DNA from 4 places in the Kitasatospora sp. NPDC093806 genome. Region 4 is predicted to be linked to each of the others. Evidence: riboswitches for the same ligand, from Rfam matches in the RefSeq annotation. Region 4 holds a riboswitch; each other region holds the start of a gene.
What was found. A riboswitch is a leader RNA that binds a small molecule or an ion and turns the genes downstream of it on or off. The one in region 4 is predicted to bind cyclic di-AMP.

Region 1 (4,477 bases), on a different contig from region 4:
GCGGCTGGCGGCGTTCGCGGCGCTGGAGGCGGACGGCGTGCTGGACCCGGTGGACGACGGGGGCTGGGACGGCGCGGCGCGGACGCTGGCGGTGGGCATGGCCACGGACGGGGCGCGCCGGCTGCTGGAGCACGGGCTGATGCAGCGCAGCTACCGGAACCTGGCCGAGCTGACGGCGCTGGGCCGGCCGATGCCGGAGGAGCTGGCCGGGGACTTCGGGGCGTTCGAGGAGGCGGCGGTCGAGGCGGCGCTGGACCTGTCGGGCGAGTGGACGGTGCCGGGGCTGCCGCGGCTGCTGGTGGAGGAGTTCCCGGAGCTGGCGCCGGAGCCGGGGCAGGCGGAGATCGACGCCTACCTGGCGGGTCTGGAGCCCGCCGCGGACGAGACCTGGGAGCCGGACGCGGCGGACGAGGACTGGCAGCCGGACGCGGAGGACGAGGCCTGGGCGGCGGACACGGAGGACGCGGCGGACGCGGACGACGAGGACCGCCCGCGCGCGGAGTAGTCCGGGAACGACGCGGGGCCCCGGCCGGATCGACGGCCGGGGCCCCGCGCGGTGCCGGGGGGGCGGGGTCAGGGGGTGACGCCGCGCTGCTCGAACCAGGTCTCCGGGTCGACGGGCGCGCCGCCGCCGGGCCGGACCTCGACGTGCAGGTGCGGGCCGGTGACGTTGCCGGTGGCGCCGACCTTGCCGATCTGCTGGCCGGGGACGACCTTGCCGGAGCCCTTGATGATCGAGGAGAGGTGGCAGTACCAGATCTCGGTGCCGTCGGGCAGCGTCTCGACGATCCGGTAGCCGTAGGCGCCGGCCCAGCCGGCCGAGGTGATGGTGCCCTGGCCGACCGCGTAGACGGCGGTGCCGGTGTCGGCGGCGAAGTCCAGGCCGGTGTGCAGGTGGGCCCAGTAGCGGGCGCTCTGGCCGTAGTGCGCGGAGAGGTTGTAGTCCTTCACCGGCAGGGTGATCGCGGCGAGCTTGGCCTTCTCGGCGGCCTCGGCGGCGCGCTTGGCCTGCTCCTGCTGGGCGAGCTGGACGGCGCGCTTGGCCTCGGCCTCCTGGGCGGCCTGGACGCGGGCGTCCTCCTCGGCGGCGGTGCGCTGGCTGTCGGCCTGCTGCTGGATCCGGGCGGCGAGGGCGAGGCCGGGGTCGGCGGCGAGCGCGACCGGGGTCTCGTCGGGCGCCTCGACGGCGGGCGCGGCGGCCGGGGTGGCGGAGGCGAAGCCGGTGGCGCCCAGGGTGGCGGCGACGGCGGTGACGCCGAGCAGCGGAGCGGTGCCGCGGGTCTGACGGGGCATCCGGTGCCGGTTGGCGTCGGCGGCCGGCGGGGCGCTCTCGTCGGCGGGGCCGGTGAACGGGCCGGGGCCGGCGAAGGGCCCGGGGCCGCCGAAAGGGCCGGGCCCGGCGGACGGACCGGGGTGGTCGAGCAGCTGGGTGCCGGCAGAGGAGCCGGACGGGTGTGCCGGGGTGTGCGTCGACGCCACGGAGGCGCGCTCCTTTCCTTCCTTCGCGCCTACCGGGTTAGCTGACGGGTTCGGAGCAGGAAGGTCTCCTACGGCTGGGCCTGGGCCCGGCCGATTCACCCCAAGGAACGTGGTTCCCCGGCTCCCTGGCCTGCCCGGAGGCCGGCCGGCGGGATTAGGCGACGGCGCACGGTGCCGTCTGGGTACGGCGTTGCGGACCGCGCTGCGTTATCAAACGTTAATCCGAGTGGCCCCCGATTCCAAGCCGTTCGTCGTTGACGACGGATGAGGATCGGGCAGTACGGCACTCGATGGGCGATTTGTGAGGTTTGATGACAACTGACACTACCGAACGTGAGAGGACGTCAACGAACGGCCCCCCAACTGAGTACTCCTACTCATGCGAGGCCGGGAGCGCGCGGCCCATCCTGGCGCCATGAGCGCACCGATGCAGTCACGCACCACGGCCGCGTACTACGTCCAGGCCGTCCTGTCCTTCGCCCTCGCCGCCTCCACCCTCGCGATCGGGATCGCCTTCCTCCCGGTGGAGCCCTGGACCCGGGCCTTCCTGGGGATCGGCCTGCTGTACACCGTCACCTCCACGTTCACGCTGGCCAAGGTGGTCCGGGACCGACAGGAGTCCACCGACCTGGTGACCAGGGTCGACCAGGCCCGGCTGGACAAGCTGCTGAGCGAGCACGACCCGTTCAAGGTGGAGGGGGTCTGAGGACGGGAGCGACCCCGGGCCGATCCGAATCGGCATAGGCGATAGCTTGACGGCTAAGGCTATTAGCCTTAGCTTTATGGCTATCGGCACGTCGCCGACGTCCGGACCGAGGAGGCCCCCATGAACGGCACCACCGCCCCCGTCACCCGCTACCTCGACCTCCCCGGCGGCCGGATCGCCTTCGACGACACCGAGCACGGCGCCGGCGCCCCGGTCGTCCTGCTCCCCGGGATGCTCGACAGCCGGGCCGCGTACCGGCACCTGCGCCCGCTGCTCACCGCCGCCGGCCGCCGGGTGATCACCATGGACCTGCGCGGCTTCGGCGAGTCCTCGATCGTCTGGGACGACTACACGCCCGCCGCGATCGCCCGCGACGTCCTCGCCCTGCTCGACCACCTGGGCATCGAGCGGGCCGTGCTGGCCGGCAACTCGTACACCGGCGCCAGCGTGGTCAAGGCCGCCGGGGACGCCCCCGCGCGGGTCGCCGGGATCGTCCTGCTGGACGCCTTCGTCGAGAACGTGCCGCCGACCGCGCTGCAGCGCGTGGTGGTCGGCGCGATGGGCCGGCTGCTGGTGCACTCCCCCGCCTTCTGGGGCCTCTACCAGCGGAAGGCCGCCTACCCGACCACCAAGCCGGCCGACCACGAGGAGTACGTGGCCGGGCTGGTCGCCGCGCTGCGCACCCCGGGCCGGAAGACCGCCACCCGCGGCTACGTCCGCGGGGACTCCTCGCCGGCCGGCTGGACCGCCGCCGTGCGCTGCCCGGCGCTGGTCGTGATGGGCGAGAAGGACCCCGACTTCGCGAAGCCGGAGCTGGTCGCCGACCGGCAGGCCGCCGCGCTGGGGGCGCGCAAGGTGATGATCGAGGGCGCCGGGCACTACCCGATGGCCGACCGCCCGCAGGCCACCGCGGACGCCCTGCTGTCCTTCCTCGCCGAGGCCGAGCGGGCCTGAACCCGGGCCTGAACCCGGGCCCGACCCCGGGCCCGAACGCCATGCCCGAACGCCAGGCCCGAACCCCGGGCCCGGCCCGCGCCCCCATCCCTTCCACCCCCTCCAGGAGAACCGCGATGCCCCGAGTCGGACTGACCCCCGAGCAGGTCGTCGGCCACGCCCTCGCCCTCATCGACGAGCAGGGCCCGGAGGCCCTCACCCTGGCCGCCGTGGCCGCCCGGGCCGGCGTCGCCACCCCCTCGCTGTACAAGCACGTCAGCGGCGGACTGGCCGAACTGCGCCGGCTGGTCGCCGTCCGGGTGACCGAGGAGCTGGCCGACCGGCTCGCCGAGGCCGCACTCGGCCGCGGCGGGGACGACGCCGTCGCCGCCGTCCTGCGGGCGTACCACGCGTACGCCACCGAGCACCCGCACCGGTACGGCGCGCTGCCGCAGGCCCCGCAGCCGGACGACGACCTGGCCGCGGCGGCGGCCCGGCTGGTCGGGGTGATCGTCGCGGTGCTCCGCGAGTACGGGCTGGAGGGCTCCGAGGCGATCCACGCGGCCCGGACCTTCCGCTCGCTGGCCCACGGCTTCGCCGCGCTCTCGATCGGCGGCGCGTTCCAGCTCGGCGAGGATCTCGGGGAGACCCAGGACCGCATGATCACCGTGCTCACCGCCGGCCTGCACGGCTGGCCGCGGCCCTGAGCCCCGGCGGCGGACCGGGACCGGGGCCGGGAACGGGAACGGGAACGGGAACGGCGAAGGGCCCGGAGCGGGAGGCTCCGGGCCCTTCGTCGTGCGGTGGGGCTAACAGGACTTGAACCTGTGGCCTCTTCCTTATCAGGGAAGCGCTCTAACCGTCTGAGCTATAGCCCCGCACCGTCGGACGCACCGCGCTGCGGCACGTCGTACGGAGAAGGGTACCGGACCCGGCGGGGCTGCCCGAACACCCCGGGGCCCACACGCCCCGGGGCACACCGTCCGACTCTCTCCTCACGGGCATAAGAAATAAGGTATTAAGAATTAACTGCCCCATAAGGAGCCGGAGAGGCCGGGAATCCCGTGGATCCGCGCAGCAGCCCCACCGCGCACAGCGCCATGCGCTGCGTCCGCTTATTGCTGGGCTGCTCCAGCGCCGCCGAACTGCTCGGCACCGTGCTCGCCGAAGGCCCGGGCTGGATCACCGGCGAAGGTTCGGCGCTCTACCTGCTGGATTCCGCCGGAATGCTCCGGCTGACCGCCTCGCACGGCCTGCCCGACTGGGCCCGCGAACGCTACGGCGTGGTCGATCCGGCCGGCGACCTCCCCGCCGCGATGGCGCTCCGGCTGCGCCGCCCGTACCTGCTGAGCCCCGAAC
Region 2 (4,477 bases), on a different contig from region 4:
CCGCCCGACCCCCGTCCTGCTCGTCCACGGCGCCAACGACAACGCCGACCGCGCCTGGGCCGCCCCCGGCGAGTCCGGCAACTGCGGCGCCGCCGCCTGCCCCGCCACCGGGCTGGCCCAGTACCTGGCGGCGAGCGGCCACCGGGTGTTCGCGGTCGGCTTCGCCCACAAGCAGGGCGACAACCTGGTCCAGGCGCAGGCCGTCGGCGACGCGGTCGCGCTGATCCGGGCCCGGCTCGGGGTCCCGCAGGTGGACGTGGTCGCCTGGAGCAAGGGCGAGGTCGCGGCCCGCGCGTACGTGTCCTCGGTGCGCCCGTCCTGGGGACGGGCGTACGCGGGCGACGTCCGCCGGCTGGTCACCCTGGGCGGGCCCAACGGCGGGCTGGACTACGTGTACGCGCACGGCTGGGCCTTCTCGCTGGCCACCTGGCCGGCCTGCGGCGGCACGGCGAACGCGCCGTCCCCGCACCTGTACATGACCTGCTACGGGACGTACACCGCCCAGCCCTGCCTCGGGGTGCTGCCGACCGGCGGGTACGACTGCTACCCGGGGCAGCGGCAGCTGCTGGCCCGCTGGGACGGCCGGTACGGGGTGGACTCCACCGCGCAGGACTGGTGGACGACCTACTTCGGCGGCCAGGGCTTCTACACCTCGGGCCAGGGGATCCAGGCCGCGATCGACGCGGGGTCGCTGATCGGGCCGCTGCAGCGGGCCGGGGTCCCGGCGGCCGTCCGGACCTACCTGCTGGCCGGCGGTTCGGCGGACCTCCCCGGGGTGCTCAACGAGAACCGGGGGCCGAGCGACGGCATCGTGTTCACGGCGAGCGCGCTGGACACCACGGGGATCGGCACCGTCGGCGGCACCCGGCTGCTGGCCGGCCTCAACCACCTGGAGCTGGCCTGGGCACCCGAGGCACAGGCCCAGGTCGCGGCCTGGCTGGACGCCCCGGCCTGAACCCTCCCCGTCCCCAACTGATCAACTCCACCGCACCGTTGATCATCCTCGAATCAGGGTGTGAGCTGCGCGACAACCGGCCGGACGGAGTTGTCCGTGCCCGTACCGACTGCCTAGCCTGCAGGGGCTCCCGCCACAGCGGAGCCCCGCCGCCGGGACGCCGAGTCCCGTCCACCCGCCGGCCGGTCATCGAGCACCACAGCGGACGGGAGCGGGGGACCCAGGTCAGTGCCCGGCCCGTGCGCTCCCGCGCGCGGGCCGCGGCTAGGGGTGAAGCCGCTCCACGGGCGGCCGGGCAACCTCAGCCCGAACCCGACAGCTCACCTCGCAGGCGTCGCAGAGGACACTGCCATGCAGAAGCCCGACCGGCGCCCCGCGCCCCGCCACGCCCGCCCCGCCCGCCGGGGCCGCACCGTCGCCCTCGCCGCCACCGGGGCGCTCGCCGTCACCGGCGCCGGCCTCCTCGGCGGCGTCCCGGCCCTGACCGGCGCCCAGGCCGCCACCCTGCCGACCGTCACCCAGGACAAGCTCACCCCGGCCACCATGGTCGCGGGCAAGGCCACCACGGCCGCGCTGACCGTCCACTCGGACTCCTGCTTCACCGCGAAGACCGTCGGCGTCGGCGTCCGCGACGCGGCCGGCCGCAACCTCGACTTCCCCGGCAGCGCGGCCAACCAGCAGATCTGCCCGAGCGGCCTGTCGATCACCACCGGCTCGCGCACCCTGGCGGCCGGCACCTACACCCAGTTCGGCTTCTGGCAGGACCTCGGCGGCGCCTGGCACAACCTGCCGTCCCGGCAGCTCGTGGTCTCCGCCGCGACCACCACGCCTACCCCGACCCCCACCCCCACGCCGACCCCCACGCCGTCGCCCACCACCGGCATCCCGGTCGCCGGCAAGCAGCTCGCCTGGTCCGACGACTTCGACACCCTCGCCCTGGGCTCCCGCTGGACCGCCGACCGGAGCAGCTCCTACCACTACGGCGACCACAACCCGAACGACAACAAGCTCGACTGGCTGAACAAGAACAACGTCAGCGTCTCCGGCGGCGTCGCCACCTTCACCGCCAAGCCGAGCAGCCACACGCTGGAGAACGGCAAGCAGGCCTGGGACACCGGCCTGCTCACCACCGAGTACTCCAGCGAGGCCTTCAAGGTGAAGGTCGGCGACTACATCGAGACCCGGGTCAAGCTCCCGGCCGGCACCGGCGCCTGGCCGGCGCTCTGGACCTGGAACGGCACCAGCGGCACCCACGGGGAGATCGACTCCTTCGAGTACCACAGCGACAACCCGAACCTGCTGGAGCTGACCAACCACATCAACCCGGGCCACCTCTATTACACCGACGCCAAGGCGATCGCCAAGGACGGCTGGGTCACCATCGGCACCTACTACGGCGCCGGCTCGGTCGACTTCTACGTCAACGGCAAGAAGGTGTTCTCGGACGGCAAGGGCGTCGGCGCCGGCTGGACCGCGTACCCGATCCTCAACCTGTCCCTGAGCGCGGGGAACTACCACCCCGCGCCCTCGGGCACCGCGCCGATCACCTTCGCCGCCGACTACGTCCGCGTCTACCGCTAGGAAGCGGCCGTCGTGGAGAGCGTCCGCCCCGTCAGGAGTCGACGTTCTCCACGACCGAGATCGTGAACGGCTGCAGGTTGTTCGTGTCGTTGCGGTCGTCGTTGCTGCGCACCGAGACCCAGCCGCCCGTCAGCTCGCCGAGCTCGACGGTGGGGGCGAGCCGCATCGGGACCAGCGCCGTCGCGCTCTCGTACGCCGGCAGCCCGGCCGGGAAGGTGCAGCGCACCCGGTGGCCGTTCTGGAGCACCTGGCACTCTTCGGGGAAGTACGGCTCCTCCGGCGTGACGCCCTCCGGCAGGGTGACCACCACCCGGAACGACGAGGCCGTCCGGTCCGGGCCGACGTTGGCGACGAAGGCGTGGAGCGTGGTGACCCCGCCCGGGGCGACCGCGTCGGGGTCGATCCGGACGACCTCCAGGTCCGAGTTGGACGGCCGGGCCGCCACGGCCTCCGCCGCCCCCGGGTCGGACACCGGGCCCGCCCCCGGAGCGGTCACCGGGTCCGCCGTCCCGCCGGTCACCGGGGCCGTCACCGGTTCGGCCCCCGGTCGCGGCTCCGGGACCGGACAGTCCGCCCAAGCCGTCCCGGCGACGAGCGCCGTCAGCGCGCACCCCGCCGCCAGTGACCTGCCGAAGTAACCCCGAACCGACCCGCTGCTCTGCGACATCGCCGCTCACCCTGCCCTTAGCGTCCGGCGCCCCGCGCCGTCGCGGGCCGCGTCCGGACCAGCGTGACCGACCGCCGCGCCCCGGCCCGGCCAACCCGCCCCCGAGTGGCTCGAACGGGCGAAGCCCCCGGCGTGGCGGGTTCAGGGCGCGTCGTCAGGGCGCGTCAGGGCGCTTCACGGCGCCAGGACCTGGCCGAGCCGGGCCGCGATCCCGGTCATCACCGGCACCAGGGACGCCGCGCCGTCCGGCTCCTCCAGCGCCCGGATCCGGGCCTCCGGGCCGGAGACCGAGAGCGCCGTCGGGGTCGGCGCGCCCGGGACGGCCAGCGCGATGCAGCGCACCCCGATCTCCTGCTCCTGGTCGTCGACCACGTAGCCGCGCTCGCGCGCCTCGGCCAGCTGGCGCAGCAGCTCCTGCGGGTCGGTCACGGTGTGCGGGGTGTGCTCGGGGAGCGGGCCGGGGCCCAGGACGGCACGCGCCTCCGCCTCGGGCAGCTGCGCCAGCAGCGCCTTGCCGACCCCGGTGCAGTGCGGCTGCACCCGGCGGCCGACCTCGGTGAACATCCGCATCGAGCGCCGCGACTGCACCTGCCCGACGTACACCACCTCGCCGCCCTCCAGCACGGCCAGGTTGGCGGTCTCGCCGGTGGCCTCCATCAGCTCCGCCAGGTAGGGGCGGGCCCAGCTGCCGAGCAGCCGGCCCGCCGTCTCGCCGAGCCGGATCAGCCGCGGGCCGAGGGTGTAGCGGCGCGCCGTGTCCTGGCGGACGTAGCCCTGCTGGACGAGGGTGCGGACCAGCCGGTGGATGGTCGGCATCGGCAGTCCGGAGGAGGCGGAGAGCTCGCTGAGCGTCGCCACGCCACCGGCGTCGGCGAGGGCCTCCAGCAGCTGGAAGGCGCGCTCGACGGACTGCACGCCGTTGCTCGCGCGCTCCGAGGTCGGGGTCATCGGCACGCACTCCGTTCTTCTCGTACGTTCGGTTCGAGGCTCGTCTCGACGCTTGTCTCGATCTTCTCAACGAACCGTTGAAATTCTGTATCGCGGAAACTAGTCTCCACCCTACAGAATCAAGCCCTCCATTGAGGAGTGTCCTGCTCATGGCTGCAGATCACGGACCCGGCGCCGCTCCCGCCGAGCCGGTCGTCACGGTCGCCGGGCCGCACGTCCACCGGGCCGAGGAGGTGCTCACCCCGGAAGCGCTCGCCTTCCTCGCCGGCCTGCACCGCGCGTTCGACGGCCGCCGCCGCGAGCTGCTGGCCCGCCGCAAGGAGCGC
Region 3 (4,477 bases), on a different contig from region 4:
CCGCCTGCTGGACCTGGCCTCCGTGATGGACCGCCTCCGCTCGCCGGGCGGCTGCCCCTGGGACGCCGAGCAGACCCACGCCAGCCTGGTGAAGTACCTGGTCGAGGAGGCGTACGAGCTGGTCGAGGCGATCGAGGAGGGGGACCGCGACACCCTCCGCGAGGAGCTGGGCGACGTCCTGCTCCAGGTGTTCTTCCACTCCCGGATCGCCGAGGAGCACCCCACCGACGCCTTCTCGATCGACGACGTGGCGGGGGACATCGTCGAGAAGCTGATGTACCGGCACCCGCACGTGTTCGGGGACGCCGAGGCGGCGGGCTCCGCCGAGGTGGAGGCGAACTGGGAGGCCTTGAAGGCCGCCGAGAAGTCGGAGCGGGAGTCGGTGCTGGACGGCGTGCCGGCCGGGCTGCCGGCGCTGGCGTACGCGGCGAAGCTGGTGTCGCGGGTGCGCCGGGCCGGGTTCACGGGCGTGCCGGACGAGCCGTTCGAGCTGCCCGCCGAGCTCACGGCGGAGTCGGCGGGCCGGCTGCTGCTGGCGGTGGCGCAGCGGGCGTACGACGTCGAGGTGGACGTCGACGCGGCGCTGCGGGCGACGGCCCGCGGGTACCGGGACGCGGTGCGGGCCGCGGAGGGCCTCAAGCCCGCCGAGTGACGCGCGGCCGGCCGGCCCCGCCGAGCGACGCGCTCCCGAGGGGACGCCGCGGTCAGACCGCCGCGACGTCCTCCACCGGGCGCCGCTGCACGGGGATGACGACCTCGCCGATCGCCTCGCCGACCAGGGCGAGGAGTTCGGCGAGCCGCTCCAGGTCGAGGTGGTCGGGCAGGTCGGCGAGGGAGACGATCCGCTCGCCGTCCGGCCCGGCGACGCAGAACAGGTCGATCGGGCCGAGGTGCTTCTCGGCGGTGTCGACGAGGGCGGCGATGTCGCTGGGCCGGCGGATGTCGCCGCACACGCCGACGACCGGGCAGCCCGGCCGGTCGAGTTCGGTGGCGAGGTCCTCGGCGATCCCGACCTGTTGGTCGGCGATGAGGAGCCCGGCGGCTCCGGCTGCGGCGAACCGACGGGCGAGGTTCGCCCCCGACCCGCCGTCGAGTACCGCGATCACGACGACCGAACCGGTGACCCGCATGGTCTTGCTCCTCCCTGTGGGCGGCTCCGCACCGGCGCCCACGGACATCTTGCGGAGGATCGTAGGCAGGTCCTGACCCTCCGCAACAGGGATTACCCCTCAGGTGACCAGGCTCACGCCTCTTGTCGCGGAGCGGAATCCGGGCGGGCGCCGGCCGAGCCCGCAGGGGCCCACCAGCGCGGATCCCGGGGCCGCCTCGGCGCGGATCCCGGGGCCGCACCGGCGCCGGTCCCGGGCCCGGACCGGCCGGCCTCGCGGAGCGCCCTCGTCCGCGCCCGCCCCGGGATACCGTCGACCCATGTCAGATCTGCCCGACGCCACCCGCCCACCCCTGTTCACCTGGGAGTTCGCCGCCGACCCGTACCCCGCGTACGCGTGGCTGCGGGAGCACCAGCCGGTGCACCGGACCACCCTGCCGAGCGGGGTGGAGGCGTGGCTGGTCACCCGGTACGCGGACGCCCGGCAGGCGCTCGCGGACAGCCGGCTGTCGAAGAACCCGGTGCACCACAGCGAGGCCGCGCACCGCAACGGCCGGGTCGGCATCCCGGGCGAGCGCCAGGCCAACCTGATGACCCACCTGCTCAACATCGACCCGCCGGACCACACCCGGCTGCGCCGGCTGGTGTCCAAGGCGTTCACGCCGCGCCGGGTGGCGGAGTTCGAGCCGCGGGTGCAGCAGCTGACCGACCGGCTGATCGACGGCTTCGCGGCGCGCGGTTCGGCCGACCTCATCCACGAGTTCGCCTTCCCGCTCCCCATCTACGCGATCTGCGACCTGCTCGGGGTGCCGGCCGAGGACCAGGACGACTTCCGGGACTGGGCCGGGATGATGCTGCGGCACACCAAGCCGGGCCAGGGCGGCGGCCAACGGGGCGGAGTGGGGCGGGCGGTGAAGCTGATCCGGGGGTACCTGGCGGAGCTGATCCACCGCAAGCGGGCGGACCTCGGGGACGACCTGATCTCGGGGCTGATCCGGGCCAGCGACCACGGCGAGCACCTCACCGAGAACGAGGCCGCGGCGATGGCCTTCATCCTGCTCTTCGCGGGCTTCGAGACGACCGTGAACCTGATCGGCAACGGCGTGTACGCGCTGCTGCGCAACCCGGACCAGCGGGTCCTGCTGCAGGAGTCGATCGGGCGCGGCGAGCGCGGCCTGCTGGAGACCGGGATCGAGGAACTCCTGCGCTACGACGGGCCGGTGGAGCTGGCGACCTGGCGGTTCGCGACCCGTCCGCTGACCATCGGCGGGGTGGAGATCCCGGTCGGCGACCCGGTGCTGGTGGTGCTCGCGGCCGCCGACCGGGACCCGGAGCGGTTCGCCGACGAGAACACCCTCGACCTGGCCCGGGCGGACAACCCGCACCTGGGCTTCGGGCACGGCATCCACTACTGCATCGGCGCCCCGCTGGCCCGGGTGGAGGGGCAGGTGGCGCTGGCCACCCTGCTGTCCCGGCTGCCGGACCTGGAACTCGCCGCGAGCCCGGAGGACCTGCGCTGGCGCGGCGGCCTGATCATGCGTGGACTTCGTGAACTTCCGGTGGAATTCACCCCGGAGGCGCCGGGAAATGCAGGGGGGTCCTCCGACGCCGCGACACGCTGACGCAGCGTCTCCAACTCGGCTTTCCCCGGGGGGTGAACCACCATCAAACCGGACATAGCGCTTCCGTTGGTAGGCAATCGATCACCTGGCGTGATTTCCATGTGATATCGACGATATGAGCTTGTGATTGGTCCACAGATCTGTCTACCCTCCCTGGAGTTCGCAGCTGCGAGCCCCGTGCACGGAACGCCGAGTCCTGCCCGCCGTGCCACGGGAAACCGACCAGACCCTGGGCAGGGGCGGGGGAACCAGGTCTTTGCGCCGTCTCCCACGGCTTGGGGTGAAGCCGCCTCCGTGCGGCCGGGCCACCTCCCGGTCCGAACCCGACAGCTCACCTCGCAGGCGTGCGGAGAGGGACCTTCATGCTGTTCGTTGGTAACGGTCGTCACCGTCGTCGCACCCAGACCGAGAAGGCCATCGCCGTCGCCGGAGTGGCCGGCGTCGGCCTGGCGATGCCGATCCTGACCGCCACCGGCGCCTCGGCCGCCCCGGTCTCCACCTGGGACGCGGTCGCCCAGTGCGAGGCCGGCGGCAACTGGAGCATCAACACCGGCAACGGCTTCTACGGCGGCCTGCAGTTCACCTCCAGCACCTGGAAGGCGTTCGGCGGCACCGCGTACGCCCCGCAGGCCAACCAGGCCTCCAAGGCGCAGCAGATCTCGGTGGCGGAGAAGGTCCTCGCCTCGCAGGGTCCGGGCGCCTGGCCGGTCTGCTCCAAGAAGGCCGGCCTGAGCAAGGGCGGCGCCCCGGCGGCGGTCGACACCTCGACGGACGCCAAGCCGGCCGCCCAGCAGCCCACCGCGCCGCAGCCGGTCGCGCCGAAGCCCGCGGAGCCGAAGCCCGCCCCGAAGCCGGTGGAGTCGAAGCCCGCCCCCAAGCCGCAGGTCCAGCAGTACGCGCCGCAGCGCGCCCAGCAGGCCCAGCCGCAGGTCCAGCAGCAGGCCCCGCAGGCCCAGGCCCAGCAGCAGGCCCCGTCGTTCTCCGGCAAGACCGGCTGGGACGACGCCGCCAAGGTGTTCTGGTACCAGAACAACGGCGCCTGGTACTGGACCAGCCACCAGAGCGTCTACCAGCAGTACGCCGGCCAGGCCGCGGCCCCGTCCGCCCCGGCCGCGCACAGCGCCCCCGCCGCGCAGCAGCAGCAGCGGGCCGGCCAGGGCGGCTACACCGTCCAGGCCGGTGACACGCTCGGCGGCATCGCCACCGCTCAGGGCGTCGACGGCGGCTGGCAGGCGCTGTACGACGGCAACCGCGGCACCGTCGGCGGCGACCCGAACCTGATCATCCCGGGCCAGGTCCTCACCCTGGGCTGAGCCCGTACCGGTCCGGACCGCACCGGACCGCATCGGACCGGACCGGACCGGAGCTGAACACTCCGGAGGGGACGGGTAATTGCCGAAGGGGGCCGGAAACGGCCCCCTTCGTCCGGATCCGGGCTCCGGAGGGCGGGCAACCAGGTGAACTACCGGTGGGTAGCCCGCCACACGCTGAGACGGGACCGAGGCCGAGGTGGCCCGGAGAGCCCGTGCGGTTAGGCTCTGGTCGTAACGACTCCGCAATCGTCCGGCCGACTGCACCCCACCGTCAGCCGAACCTGCTTCCGCTAGGAGATGCCTCGTGCCGTCCATCGATGTCGTCGTAGCCCGTGAGATTCTCGACTCGCGTGGCAACCCCACGGTCGAGGTCGAGGTCGGCCTCGACGACGGCAGCACCGGCCGTGCCGCTGTCCCGTCGGGTGCCTCCACCG
Region 4 (4,477 bases):
CCGAGCTGGAGGCGGTCAAGGCGCAGGCGGCGGCCGAGCGGAGCGCCGCGGAGAACGAGGCGCGGCGGCTGAAGCACCGGGTGACGGAGCTGGAGACCGCCGCCGAGCAGGGCCGCCGGTCGGCCCGCGAGGGACGCAGCGTCGAGGACATGCGGCTGCGGCTGCTGCTGGACACGGTGCTCCAGTCGGCGCAGGGCCTGCAGCGCGAGCTGGCGCTGCCGGTCTCGCAGATCCGCCCGGCGGACCTGGTGGAGGCGGTGGTGCCGGGCGCGGCCTCGCCGCACGACGTGGCGCGGCGCGGTCTGGCGGAGGACGATCCGGCGCTGCTGGACCAGCTGCTGGCGATCCCGCAGGTCCATCTGGTGGTGGACGGCTACAACGTGACCAAGACCGGCTATCCGACGCTGCCGCTGGAGCAGCAGCGGATCCGGCTGCTGGGCGGTCTGGCGATGCTGGCGCAGCGCACCCAGGCGGAGGTCACCTGTGTGTTCGACGGCCAGGACCTGGACGTGCCGGTGATCATGGCGCCGCCGCGCGGGGTGCGGGTGCGGTTCAGCCGGACCGGGGAGACGGCGGACGAGCTGATCCGCCGGCTGGTCAGGGCCGAGCCGCAGGGGCGCCCGGTGGTGGTGGTCTCGGCGGACCGGGAGGTCGCGGAGGGCGTGCGGAAGGCGGGCGCGCGCCCCGTCGCCTCGGTGCTGCTGCTCAACCGGCTGGCCCGGCCGTAGTCCGGCCGGGGGACCGGGCCGATCGGAATGACGCCTGCTCAGCGCCTGGATGGCCGGGTTGTGCGGATCTCGTGAAGTCAGGGCGTGGGGGCCGCGTTCACGCGATCGTGGGAGTGGCGCAAAGCGTGGATCTTCACTAGGGTCTTGCGTCAAACCTATTTTCCGGATTCTCACCCGATTGGGTGAGGCCATAGGAAGAAGGAGCCGGTCTTTTGGCCTCCCACCGCCGTCCCAAGCAGCCGAGCCGCGCGCGGGTCTCCGTGCTCACGGCTGCCGCGGCGACCGCGGTCGCCCTCTCCGCCCAGGTCGCCGCGCACGCCGCGCCCACGCCGTCGCCCAAGAAGGAAGACGTCAAGGCGCAGATCGACCAGCTGCAGGAGGAGGCCGAGCAGGCCACCGAGAAGTACAACGGCGCCAAGGAGCGGGCCGACCAGCTGCGCAAGCAGGCCGACCAGGTCCAGGACCAGGTCGCCCGCGGCCAGGAGCAGATGACCCAGCTTCAGTCCGGGCTGGCCGAGGTGGCGGGCGAGCAGTACCGCACCGGCGGCATCGACCCGTCGGTCCAGCTGATGCTCTCCTCCGACCCGTCCGGCTACCTGGACAAGGCCTCCAGCGTCCAGCAGGCCAGCTCCAGCCAGGCCGAGGCGCTCAAGGGCCTGCAGGACCAGCAGCGTCGGCTCGACCAGCAGAAGGCCGAGGCGGCCGCCATCCTGGCCTCGCTGGACACCACGACCAAGGACCTGAACCAGTCCAAGGCCGAGGTCAACAAGAAGCTGAAGGAGGCCCAGGACCTGCTGAACTCGCTCAGCGCCGCCGACCGCGCGGCACTGAAGGCGCAGCAGCAGCAGGCCGACCGGGCCTCGCGCGGCACCGACCGCCCCGACCTCGGCACCCTGCCGCAGGCCAGCGGCATGGCGGGCGCGGCCGTCTCCAACGCGATGGGCAAGCAGGGCTCGCCGTACGTGTGGGGCGCCACCGGCCCGAGCACCTTCGACTGCTCCGGCCTGATGGTCTGGGCCTACGGGAAGGCCGGCATCTCGCTGCCGCGCACCTCGCAGGCGCAGGGCAACGTCGGGGCCAAGGTGTCCTCGCTCGCCGAGGCCCAGCCGGGCGACCTGATCATCTACCGCCCCGACCGCAGCCACGTCGGGATGTACATCGGCAACGGCATGGTGGTGCACGCGCCGCACACCGGTGACGTGGTGAAGGTGATGAAGGCCGACGCCATGCCGATCAACACCATCCGCCGGGTCTGACCGCCCGTCACGACACGCCCGCCGGACGTCCGGCGGGCCTGTGATCCGCGCCACCTCCGTCTCGGGGGTGGCGTCGGCGTTTCGGCAGCGGGTTCGACCGCATCGTGAGAAACGATCAGCTCCGCGTGGGAACGTGATCACACCCGGTCATATTCACAAGGGAACTTGGGTATTCTTCCGACTTTTTTCTGACAAGGATTTGAACGGATCACGGAACTGTTACTAGGGTCGTGACTCGAACCACCGCACAGTCGATCACCCAGCCCGGGTGGCGGCGGAGGTTTACCGTCGAGTTCGCGAAGCAGCGGGACGGGCCGGACGGCTCGTTCGCGTGAGGGCCCAGCACCACCGGGCGCTGTGGAACGGAGCCGGGGAACCACGTTCCTCCGGGGTGAATCGGCGCCAGGTCGGCCGCGCGAGCGGACGGTGAGGCGTCGTAGGGCACGCTTCCAGCCCGAACCCGTCAGCTCACCCGGTAGGCGGATGAGGAAGAAGGAGTCCGCCTTCGTGGCGTCCCATCGTCGTCCCAAGCCCGCCGGCCGCACCCGCGTCTCGATCATGACCGGTCTGGCCGCCGCAGCCGTCGCCCTCTCCGCGCAGTCCGGCGCGCACGCCGACCCGGCGCCGACCAAGGACCAGGTCAAGGAGCAGGTCGACCAGCTCAACGAGCAGGCCGAGGTCGCCACCGAGAAGTACAACGGCGCCCAGGCCAAGCAGCAGGAGCTGCAGAAGCAGGTCGCCGAGCTGCAGGACAAGGTGGCCCGTCAGCAGGCCACGGTCACCGAGGCCCAGGGCGGCCTCGCCGAGATCGCCGGCGAGCAGTACCGCACCGGCGGCATATCGCAGACCGTCCAGCTGATGCTCTCCTCCAGCCCGGACAACTTCCTCAGCCAGGCCGACGCCATCAACCAGGCCGGTTCGACCCAGTCCGGCGCGCTGAAGGAGCTCCAGGAGCAGCAGCGCAGGCTCGACCAGGACCGCACCGAGACCCAGAACAAGCTCGCCGAGCTGGAGTCCACCACCCAGCAGCTGAAGTCCTCCAAGGAGGACGTCCAGGGCAAGCTGGCGAAGGCCCAGGCGCTGCTCAACACGCTCACCGAGCAGGAGCGGCAGGCGATCCGCGCCGCCGAGGAGAAGGCCGCCGCCGAGGCCAAGGCGAAGGCGGACGCCGCCAAGGCCGAGGCCGCCAAGGCCGCCAAGGCGAAGGCCGACGCCGAGCGCGCCTCCCGCGACAACGCCCCCCGCACCGACCTGAGCGCCCCGGCTCCGGCGGCCTCGGCTCCGGCCCCGGCCGCCGCCGCCCCCAAGCCGGCCGCGCCCGCCGCCAACAGCTCGCGCGGCGCCGCCGCGATCGCCGCCGCGGAGAGCAAGCTCGGTGCCCCGTACGTCTACGGCGCCACCGGCCCGAACTCCTTCGACTGCTCCGGCCTGACCGGCTGGGCCTACGCCCAGGCGGGCGTGTCGCTGCCGCGCACCTCGCAGGAGCAGGCCAACGCCGGTACCCGGATCGGCTCGGACATCTCCCAGGCCCAGCCCGGCGACCTGGTCATCTTCTACGGCGACCGGCACCACGTGGGCATCTACGTCGGTGGCGGCCAGGTGATCCACGCCCCCAAGCCGGGTGCGTCGGTCCGCTACGAGTCGGCCTCCAACATGCCGGTCAACACCATCGTGCGCCTCTGATCCACGATCGGTCGGCCTCCGTCAGGCCCGGTCCCCCTCCACGGGGAGACCGGGCCTGCGGCTTTTCCCGGAGCTCGGTCTGATGTCCGATTAGTGGCCGAATATTCGGCTTCGGAGGGGTTTGGAATCGGTTGCCCGGACTCGCTAACGTCTGCCACCGGACGCCCGCTTCCAGAGCCGCCTGACCCGAGGCGGCGGCGGGTCCGGGCCGCAGGATCGGAGCCGACGTCGCATGGCCGTGCACCGCCGTTCCCCGCTGTCAGGTGCGCACACGCTCGCCCGGGCGCTCGTGCTCACCGCGGCGGCCACCACCGCGCTCGGCGTGGCGTCCGGCGGCACCGCCCAGGCCGCGCCCGGCGCACCGGACGCGCCGACCAGCCGCAAGGACGTCAAGGCGCAGGTGGAGCAGCTCTACGACGAGGCCGAGCAGGCCTCCGAGCGGTTCAACGCCGCCCAGGAGGCGCAGCAGCGGCTCCAGCACGAGACCGGCACGCTCCAGCAGCAGATCGCCGTCTCCCAGGACGAGCTCAACCAGCTGCGCGGCGACCTCGCCACGGTGGCCGGCGCCGAGTACCGGGGCGGCGGCATGGCGCAGACGGTCCAGCTGATGCTCTCCACCGACCCGGAGGGCTACCTGTCCCGGGCCCGCAGCATCGACCAGGCCGCCGAGCGGCAGAACGAGACGCTGCACGAGGTGCTCGCCCGTCAGCGGGTGCTCGACCAGCGCCGCTCGGAGACCTCCGGCAAGCTCGCCGAGCTGGAGGAGACCCGCAAGGCGCTGGCCGACGGCAAGCAGCAGATCCAGCAGCG

Region 1: linked by a shared signal. The riboswitch ahead of AB0N76_RS32515 (M23 family metallopeptidase) and the one ahead of AB0N76_RS15040 (NlpC/P60 family protein) in region 4 are both predicted to bind cyclic di-AMP.
Region 2: linked by a shared signal. The riboswitch ahead of AB0N76_RS21710 (glycoside hydrolase family 16 protein) and the one ahead of AB0N76_RS15040 (NlpC/P60 family protein) in region 4 are both predicted to bind cyclic di-AMP.
Region 3: linked by a shared signal. The riboswitch ahead of AB0N76_RS30900 (transglycosylase family protein) and the one ahead of AB0N76_RS15040 (NlpC/P60 family protein) in region 4 are both predicted to bind cyclic di-AMP.

The regions. Positions count from the first base shown of each region.
Region 1 covers NZ_JBFBDO010000106.1:3,598-8,074, reverse strand. Annotated here, with positions in the region: gene AB0N76_RS32520 (hypothetical protein) at 1-505, shown strand, start outside; gene AB0N76_RS32515 (M23 family metallopeptidase) at 574-1,479, opposite strand; cyclic di-AMP (ydaO/yuaA leader) riboswitch at 1,492-1,650, opposite strand; gene AB0N76_RS32510 (YiaA/YiaB family inner membrane protein) at 1,895-2,185, shown strand; gene AB0N76_RS32505 (alpha/beta hydrolase) at 2,306-3,139, shown strand; gene AB0N76_RS32500 (TetR-like C-terminal domain-containing protein) at 3,256-3,825, shown strand; tRNA gene AB0N76_RS32495 (tRNA-Ile) at 3,923-3,996, opposite strand; gene AB0N76_RS32490 (SpoIIE family protein phosphatase) at 4,183-4,477, shown strand, end outside.
Region 2 covers NZ_JBFBDO010000046.1:11,747-16,223, forward strand. Annotated here, with positions in the region: gene AB0N76_RS21705 (lipase) at 1-955, shown strand, start outside; cyclic di-AMP (ydaO/yuaA leader) riboswitch at 1,140-1,304, shown strand; gene AB0N76_RS21710 (glycoside hydrolase family 16 protein) at 1,307-2,536, shown strand; gene AB0N76_RS21715 (hypothetical protein) at 2,568-3,068, opposite strand; gene AB0N76_RS21720 (IclR family transcriptional regulator) at 3,378-4,151, opposite strand; gene aceB (malate synthase A) at 4,301-4,477, shown strand, end outside.
Region 3 covers NZ_JBFBDO010000093.1:8,064-12,540, reverse strand. Annotated here, with positions in the region: gene AB0N76_RS30915 (MazG family protein) at 1-652, shown strand, start outside; gene AB0N76_RS30910 (SDR family NAD(P)-dependent oxidoreductase) at 705-1,130, opposite strand; gene AB0N76_RS30905 (cytochrome P450) at 1,429-2,730, shown strand; cyclic di-AMP (ydaO/yuaA leader) riboswitch at 2,941-3,091, shown strand; gene AB0N76_RS30900 (transglycosylase family protein) at 3,093-4,043, shown strand; gene eno (phosphopyruvate hydratase) at 4,348-4,477, shown strand, end outside.
Region 4 covers NZ_JBFBDO010000024.1:41,302-45,778, forward strand. Annotated here, with positions in the region: gene AB0N76_RS15030 (NYN domain-containing protein) at 1-728, shown strand, start outside; gene AB0N76_RS15035 (NlpC/P60 family protein) at 941-1,984, shown strand; cyclic di-AMP (ydaO/yuaA leader) riboswitch at 2,328-2,481, shown strand; gene AB0N76_RS15040 (NlpC/P60 family protein) at 2,492-3,667, shown strand; gene AB0N76_RS15045 (NlpC/P60 family protein) at 3,900-4,477, shown strand, end outside.